Regions from separate parts of the Erysipelothrix rhusiopathiae genome, predicted to be linked through region 2. Evidence: a T-box and tRNA genes for the amino acid it is inferred to sense, from the RefSeq annotation. Region 2 holds a T-box; the other holds one or more tRNA genes.
The links. A T-box is a leader RNA that pairs with one kind of tRNA and senses whether it is charged. The one in region 2 lies ahead of serS (serine--tRNA ligase), so its partner is inferred to be a tRNA-Ser.
Positions count from the first base shown of each region.

Region 1: it has a tRNA-Ser gene. The T-box ahead of serS (serine--tRNA ligase) is inferred to sense a tRNA for this amino acid. The anticodon was not compared.

Region 1 is NZ_LR134439.1:1,108,273-1,112,687, forward strand. It holds gene EL194_RS05450 (6-phospho-beta-glucosidase) at 1-615, shown strand, start outside; gene EL194_RS05455 (Cof-type HAD-IIB family hydrolase) at 683-1,468, shown strand; gene EL194_RS05460 (MurR/RpiR family transcriptional regulator) at 1,481-2,338, opposite strand; tRNA gene EL194_RS05465 (tRNA-Ser) at 2,409-2,496, shown strand; gene EL194_RS05470 (MBOAT family O-acyltransferase) at 2,578-3,951, opposite strand; gene EL194_RS05475 (hypothetical protein) at 3,960-4,415, opposite strand, start outside.
Region 2 is NZ_LR134439.1:74,775-79,189, reverse strand. It holds gene gyrA (DNA gyrase subunit A) at 1-1,650, shown strand, start outside; T-box leader at 1,726-1,913, shown strand; gene serS (serine--tRNA ligase) at 1,948-3,234, shown strand; gene EL194_RS00355 (HAD family hydrolase) at 3,238-4,026, opposite strand; RNA gene ffs (signal recognition particle sRNA small type) at 4,125-4,212, shown strand; gene tadA (tRNA adenosine(34) deaminase TadA) at 4,202-4,415, shown strand, end outside.

The DNA of each region.
Region 1 (4,415 bases), 740 kb from region 2:
GGCATGATTCCATGTTCTTATCACCGTTACTACTATATCGCACGAAATATGACAGAAGAGTTTATGGAAAATTGGACGAATCATAAGACACGTGCTGAAACGGTTCAACAAACCGAAGCGGCTTTATTTGAGTTGTATAAAGATCCGAATTTGAATTACAAGCCGGATGAGCTAACACAACGTGGTGGTGCCCATTATTCTGATGCAGCTTGTCAGTTAATTGCATCGATTCATAATGATTTACGAACCGTAATGACTGTAAGCACTCAAAATAATGGTACGATTACCGATTTGCCATATGATTGTGTTGTGGAGGTTACAAGTGTTATTACCTCTCATGGCGCCGAACCATTTAACTGGGGTTCTTTTGAACCGGCAGCACGTGGTCAACTCCAAATGATGAAAGCCATGGAAGAAACGGTCATTGAAGCCGCGGTTACTGGAAATTATCGTAAAGCGGTTCAAGCCTTTTCGATTAATCCCATGATTCAAGGGGGGCATTACACAATCGATATGCTTCACGAAATGCTTGTAGCCCATAAAGCGTATTTACCGCAATTTGCAGATAAAATTGCGGAACTCGAAAGCCAAGGCGTTAAATACATCGCAGATTAGGGATTATATTGCTATAATGGACAGGAGGCTTTGCCTTCTGTTTTTTTTATGAAAGTTGAGGAAGTATATGATTAAATTAATTGCGACAGATATGGACGGGACACTCTTGGACGCAGATCATGCTTTAACGCCTTCGATGCGGGAAACGATTTTAAAACTGCGTCAGAAGGGGATTAAGTTTGGGGTTGCGACGGGCAGACCCATGGATTCCGCAGTCTTTGGTATACCCGATATCGCAGAATTATTTGATTTCGCAATCTGTGATAACGGTGGTTTTGTTTATGATTTTGCGGATGGTGAGATCCATGAACAGTTCCCATTGAGTGGTGATTTAATTCGTGAAATTTTAGATACCTTTATGCCCATGGGTGGAAACCCCGTATTAACAGGTCCTGGAAAACTGTATACACAATTTGAGGATTTCTATAATATCGAAGTTCGTACACATATTGATTTGGAGTATGTCGATGTTCGTTCTAAAGTGTTAGATTCACATGCTAAAATCATCTTCAGTGGAGAACCTGAAACTTTAGCGCGTATTGAAGCATATGTACATGAAAATCCCGATCCGCGCTATGTTGCGTTTTACTCTCAAAAAGAGTTAATTGAATTTATGGATCCACGGATTAATAAGATGGTCGGACTTCAGTACTATATGGATAAGTATGGTATTACAGTTGATGAAATTATGACCTTTGGTGATAATAATAATGATTTACATATGATTGAAGATGCAGGGCATGGTGTTGCGATGGAGAATGCAACACAAGCTGTAAAGGATGTTGCGGATGCAGTCTGTGGTTTTAATCATGAAGACGGTGTTAAACGATATCTTGATCAATATAAATTTTAAAAAAGACTCCAATCACTGATAGGAGTCTTTTTTTATATACCAAGGGTGTTTTTCGATGATTTTTTGGTTTTTTTCATAATCGATTGCGAAGATTAAAGCGTAAATGAAATCAAGAACGAGTTGCATTGATGTTCGCGAAGAGAAGGATGCCATCTTGGTTACAAGTTCTTCTTGGGGTGAAACATGTACGACTTCTGAGGCATGTGTGCATAAGGGATTGTTTAAGGGACCCGTAATTAAGATATAGGGGATATTTCGTTCAACGAGGGAGTCCACAATGGTTTTGTTATGTTCATTTTGACCGTAATAGGAAATAATGAGGGCAATACTGTCCAGCGGTTGTGTATTGGCTTTGAGTGATTGAAAACCAAGTGATGTTTCGAGGTTACAATCGAGTTCAATGCGAAACAATTTATATTGGAAATCTTGAGCAAGAATTAACGATTGTCCCGATCCGTATAAATAGATATGAGGCGCATAATAGATTTTATGGGCAATTCGTTCGAGTTGTTCAAGGTCGATGTTGTTATAGGTATCACTCATGGATTGATAGTTAAGCGATAAGATTGATTGAACAATTTCAGTGCTTGTGTGATTGCTTTGGAAAGGAACATCATCACGTATGCGATTTTCAGTTATTGAGAATGAACTTAATTCACCAGCAAGTTTAACTTTAAAATCACTAAATCCTTCCGTTTTCATTTTTCGGCAAAAACGGGTAATGGTTGACGCACTTGCATATGTAATTTCAGATAATTCATGAATTGTAAGTTGAGTCACAAGTTGCGGATTTTCAAGGATATACTGCGCAATTTTTGATTCGGTATCCGAAAGTTGGGTACTGTTTTTGATTCGATTGATAAGTAGCACAAAGAAAGCCTCCTTTTTGTATATTATACATTGTTTTCTGTTTAATTATTATGTATAATAAATAAGCACTGGAGAATTGGCCGAGTGGCTTAAGGCACCATCTTGGAAAGGTGGCGAAGTGAAAGCTTCCGTGAGTTCGAATCTCATGTTCTCCGCCAAATTTAAATCAATCTACTCGATGAGTAGAAATAAAGAAAAGAGACCCATATTTTTATGGGTCTTTTTGTTGCTTGTTTTCATTAGAACTGTTGGTAAATAAATGCTTTAAAGGAACTTGTGACAACAAAGATAATGCCGAGTATAAATAATCCAACGATCAAGACCATACTTGCCCTTTGTTGCCATTTTTTTTCGCTTTCATTCCAACGCATGATAAATGCATTAACGATGGGTGTGCAAAACAGGATTGCGAGAATCCAATCAATCGGTCGTGAGAGTACATAGGTTAGGATTTGTTTTATACCAATTAAATTCATATCCCATATGAACATTTTTGATAGAAAATCAAAAGCTTGCCCTAGGGAACCTGCACGGAAGAAAACCCAACCGATATTGATGATGATCAGGGTGATAAGGTGTTGAAGGATTCGTGGTGCTTTTTTGAGTGTTTCTCCCCACACATTACGTTCTAAAATAATAACTAAGAAGTTGAAACATCCCCAAATAATAAAATTTAGAGATGAGCCATGCCAAAATCCGGTTATGAGCCATACAACGAACATATTCAGATAAGTGCGCATTGATCCTTTACGATTTCCGCCTAAAGGGATGTAAATGTAATCTTTAAACCAACGGGTAAGGGTAATGTGCCATCGCTTCCAAAAGTCGCTAAATGATCGTGCGAGGTATGGATCATTAAAGTTTTCTGGTAATCGAATTCCAAACATTCCACCAATACCAATTGCCATGTCTGTATATCCTGAAAAATCCAGGTATAGTTGAAGCATAAACGCAATGGAGCCAAGCCATGCTGTTCCGGTAAAGAAAGCAGTTGTATAAAGCCCTTCGTAGACTTTTGAGGCAATGAGTCCAAAATTAGCGGCTAAATATGCTTTCTTGAATAAACCGATAGTAAAGCGAATAAAACCATTGTATAACATTTCATTCGGTACATCTTTGTTTTCAAGTTTGGTTTCATCATATCTTAAGATAGGTCCTGACGTGATAGTCATAAATAACATAAAGAATGCACTGAATTTAAGCAGGTTCGTTTCGGGCTTTCGACCACGATATGTGACATCTGCTAGATAAGCAATACCTTGAAATGTATAAAAAGATATGCCGAGAGGAGCCATTAATCCTTCTAAAAAAGTCAAGTTTGTTGTTTCAATAAAAAGCGGTTTATACTTAAAGAAAACTAAGACTAAGATATTTAGACTAACTGTAGCTATAAACACCTGCTTATGTGGTTTCTTATACAAGTAGGATGCAGCATAGAAATAGCTCAACATCGATAAAATAATGATAAGCAATGGACCAAGTCCAAGATAACTGATAAAAAATAAATTAAGAACTGCTAAAAGGGATGTCTTATGTTTTCCATGTGTCGCAAGGTTTATGAGAATTGCAAGGGGAAGGAAAACAAATAAAAATGTGTAACTTGTAAGGGGCATAGAATCTCCTATTCATTTTCAATTAAATTAAGTTGTGTGTTTCGAACAAAGACGATTACGTCGAATTTGTTTTTTTCAATGTATTCATATACATTACCTTTATAGGAACGTAAATCCAGTGAATGAACTTCATTGAAATCATAAATCGAAAGGTACTCTAAAGCATTGGCGAATGAATCTCCGATAAAGAGTATCTTAGGTAGATTGTCGCGTTTTGTTTTTATAACTGTATTTGCTTTATCACCATTCATATAATTACCATAAAGTGAAATCGTTTCATCCGCAATCATTACGGGTTCATCCGATGGTGAACTGTCTTCATATCGCTTATATTTTGGGAGCGATTGGTTTTGGGGTTTGAGGTAGTAAAAGATTTCTCCTTTAGAATAGCTTGTATCCGCCATCGTTCGAGAATTATTCCCGATAAAGGGGCTTTCATAAACGATTCGTTCGTAATTGCTGAT
Region 2 (4,415 bases):
AAAGAAATTGATGGAATCACAGACCTAAGAGATGAATCAAACCGTGAAGGAATTCGTATTGTAGTAGAACTACGAAGAGAAGTTCAAGCGGAAGTTGTATTAAACCAACTTTATCGTCTTACAGCACTCCAATCATCGTTTGGGGTGAATATGTTAGCACTTGTTAATGGAAGACCTGAGTTATTAAATCTATTACAAGTATTAAGTCACTATCGTGATCATCAAATTGAAATTGTTACACGTAGAACACAATTTGAATTGAAAAAAGCAGAAGATCGCGCACATATCCTACAAGGACTTATGATTGCACTTGATCATATTGATGAAGTTATTTCAATCATACGTTCATCCAAGGATGATCCAGAAGCGATTACTCGACTCAATGAAGCGTTTGATTTAACAGAAATTCAATCTAAAGCAGTATTAGATATGCAATTGCGTCGTTTGACCGGATTGCAACGTGATAAAGTTGAGAATGAATTCAATGAATTAACTATTCTAATTGTTGATTTAAAAGATATTTTAGCGAACCACGACCGATTGCTTACAATCATTAAAGATGAATTAATCGAAATCAAAACAAAATTTGGTGATGATCGTCGTTCTGAAATTGTAGAAGCTGATATTGATATGTTAGATGAAGACTTAATTCCAGTTGAAGATATTGTTGTTACGATGACAATGAATGGATATATCAAACGTACCACAGTTGATTCATTCAATACACAAAATCGCGGTGGAAAAGGTGTACGCGGTATTAGTACATACGATGAAGACACCGTTGATCAATTTATAGCGATGTCGACACATGATTATCTATTACTCTTTACAAACCTCGGAAAAGTTTACCGTATTCGCGGATTTAATGTACCGTCATCAAGCCGTACATCAAAAGGAATACCAGTTGTTAACTTATTAAACCTTACAGAAGGTGAAACCGTTAAAACGCTCGTTAAAGTTGCGAAAGATGACGAATCAAAATATGCATTCTTCGTTACAAAACAAGGTATTGTGAAACGTGTTGAAGTTCAAGAGTTTGAATCAATACGCCAAAACGGTAAAATTGCGATTACACTTCGTGAAGATGACGAACTCGTAGGTGTTCGCATGACAAACGGAGATAATGAAATCATTATCGGAGGAAGCAACGGTAAGGCCGTTCGATTCGATGAAAATGAAGTCCGTTCTATGGGACGTACAGCATCAGGTGTTATTGGATTTAATGTTGATGAAGGTGAAGTAGTAGGAATTGCTACTGACCGTGAAGGTCAATATATCCTAGCTGTAACCGAAAAAGGTTACGGTAAGCGTACTGACATCGCGGAATACCGACGCACCAAACGTGGGGCTAAGGGCGTTAAAACAGTAAACATTACTGAGAAGAATGGTAACCTTGTCTCACTTCGTGCAGTTAACGGTGATGAGGAAGCATTAATCATCTCTAATGAAGGAACTGTTATTCGTACAGAAATCAGTAACATCGGAATTTATGGACGATCAACGATTGGTGTTCGTTTGATTAACGTTGGTGAAACAGATTCTGTGTCGCAAGTTGCGATTCTTCAACCTACAGTTGAGGAACCAGATGAAGAACAAACAACAGATCAAGTAGAACCTGTTAATGAAAAAGAAATAGAAATTGCAGAGTAACATAAGCAAGGAGGAAACTCCTTGCTTTTTCTTTCGATTCTATTTGACTTAAAATATGATAATCGCTATAATTTACTTAACTCGTTGAGAGGGATTAATATAACTGTTTTATTTAAGAGAGATGATGCTTGGTGAAAATCATTATAAAACTTTATAGTTCCACCCTGGAGAGATTCATTTCGGAAGACAACCGTTATCTGTTAAAGGTATGTTCCACGTGGAACATATGAAAAAGGGTGGCACCACGTTTACACGTCCCTTAAGAGGTGTTTTTTTTATTTTCAAAAGGAGAAAAATATGTTAGATATTAATCTATTTAGAACCAATCCTGAGCTTATTAAGGAAAACCTTAAGAAGAAGTTCCAAGAACATAAAGCGGATATGGTAGACGAAATCATTGCTCTAGATATTGAATATCGCGGAATTAAGACTCGCGCCGATGAACTAAGAGGGCAACGTAATGCTTTAAGTAAACAAATTGGTCAGCTTATGGGTCAGAAAAAGATTGATGAAGCAAATGCTGTAAAGGAACAAGTTCAAGCTTTCGCTCTCGAACTTAAAGATATCGAAGAACGCGAAGAACCTTTGTTTGATAAAATAAAAGCTTTAATGATGGAGATCCCTAATATCATTGCGGACGATGTACCTATTGGTAAAGATGACAGTGAGAATGTTGAACGCTATACAGTGGGAGATATTGTCGATAAAGGATTCGACGTTCCTTATCACACTGATATTATGGAGTCGTTTGGCGGTATTGATCTTGATGCAGCACGAAAAGTTGCGGGAGCTGGATTCTATTACCTTCAAAAGGATATCGCACGATTGCATTCCGCAGTTACTTCATATGCACGCGATTTTATGATTGATCGTGGCTATGACTATGTTATCCCTCCATTTATGATTCATCGTGATGTAGTAAGTGGCGTAATGAGTTTTGAAGAGATGGAAAACATGATGTATAAAATCGAAGGAGAAGACTTATATCTAATCGGTACAAGTGAACACTCCATGATTGGTAAATACATTGATACTATTATCGACGGAGAAACGCTACCTCATAAACTTACAAGTTACTCACCATGCTTCCGTAAAGAAGTAGGGGCTCACGGAATTGAGGAACGCGGGGTATACCGTATCCATCAATTTGAGAAACAAGAAATGGTTGTAGTATGCCACCCAGATGACAGCGCGGCACTATTCGAAGAACTTTACCACAATTCAGTAGATTTCTTTAGAACCCTAGATATTCCTGTTCGTGTTCTCGAATGTTGCTCTGGAGATCTTGCGGATTTAAAGAATAAGAGTGTTGATGTTGAGGCATGGAGCCCAAGACAGAAGAAATATTTCGAAGTCGGAAGCTGTTCAAATTTAACAGATGCTCAAGCACGTAGATTAAAAATACGTATTGATACGCCAGAAGGCCGTGTTTATGCACATACTTTAAATAATACAGTTGTAGCACCACCAAGAATGCTTATCGCATTTTTAGAGAACAATCTTCAAGCAGATGGGAGTGTATTGATTCCTGAAGCACTTCAACCCTACATGGGATTCAAGAAAAAAATAGAGCCTAATCAATAGGCTCTATTTTTTTACTAATTTTTGAATTTGATTCATTACAGCATTTTCATTATTCGATTCAATAACTTCAGTGACAACGCCTTTAACATCCCCATGTGCATTAGCGACTGCATAAGAGCTTCCTGCCAGCTCTAACATCTGGATATCGTTGTGATAGTCACCGAACGTAATAATGTCCGCAGCGTCGATATTAAGCGCGTTTAGCAAGTGCTTGATTCCAAATCCCTTATTAACATTGGAATGCATTACATCAATCCATACCGCTCCCGCAGTTACAGCATTAAAGTGCCCGTCTAAAGATTCTTTAACGATCTCATTAAAATTAGAAACCGTGTGATTGAGACTGCATGCAGTTATCTTAACAAAATCTACATCTACAGCTGTGAGATCGTCGACAATAACGAACCCAGGATAATACTCTTCGAGATATTGTTCGTGTATTGGGTCGCCGAGTTCAACATAGGCACAATCAATACCTGATGCAATAATCGAAGTTTCGATACATGTACGGAAAACCTTTGTTACTGTTTCTACGTCTAGTTTAGAGAATACTGATTTATACAGTATCTCGCCGTTGTGCTCTACAATGGCGCCGTTGTCAGAAACAAACGATAGATCATCAATGAAATTAACCGCTTTTTTCTTAATGCTAAATAGAGTGCGTCCACTGGCCAAGACCATATGGATGTTATTATCTTTAAGCGTCTTTAGTACTTCTTCAAAATTACGGGGTAGATTTGAATCATCGTCTAAAAGCGTGTGATCCATATCAGTAGCTATTAATTTAATCATAAGAAACCTCCATCAAAATTATACCATAATGTTTCACGTGGAACATTTAAAATAGTCGTTTAAGAGGTTGCATTTTAGGACAGTTTTGATATAATAACTATGCTACAACAACATAATCTAGTTAACCAGGTCAGGGCAGGAATGCAGCAGCCTTACATTAGCTCTTATGTGTGTTGTGGCTCTTTTTGTATATAAGGGGGCGTTATCAATCGAACATCACAAATATATGGATGAGGCATACCAAGAAGCACTTCTTGCATATAATCTTGAAGAAGTACCGGTAGGCGCTGTCGTTGTTCATAACAATCAAATCGTAGGACGAGGACATAATGTTCGAGAAACACAACATCAACCCTCAGGCCATGCGGAAATCATTGCAATGGATCAAG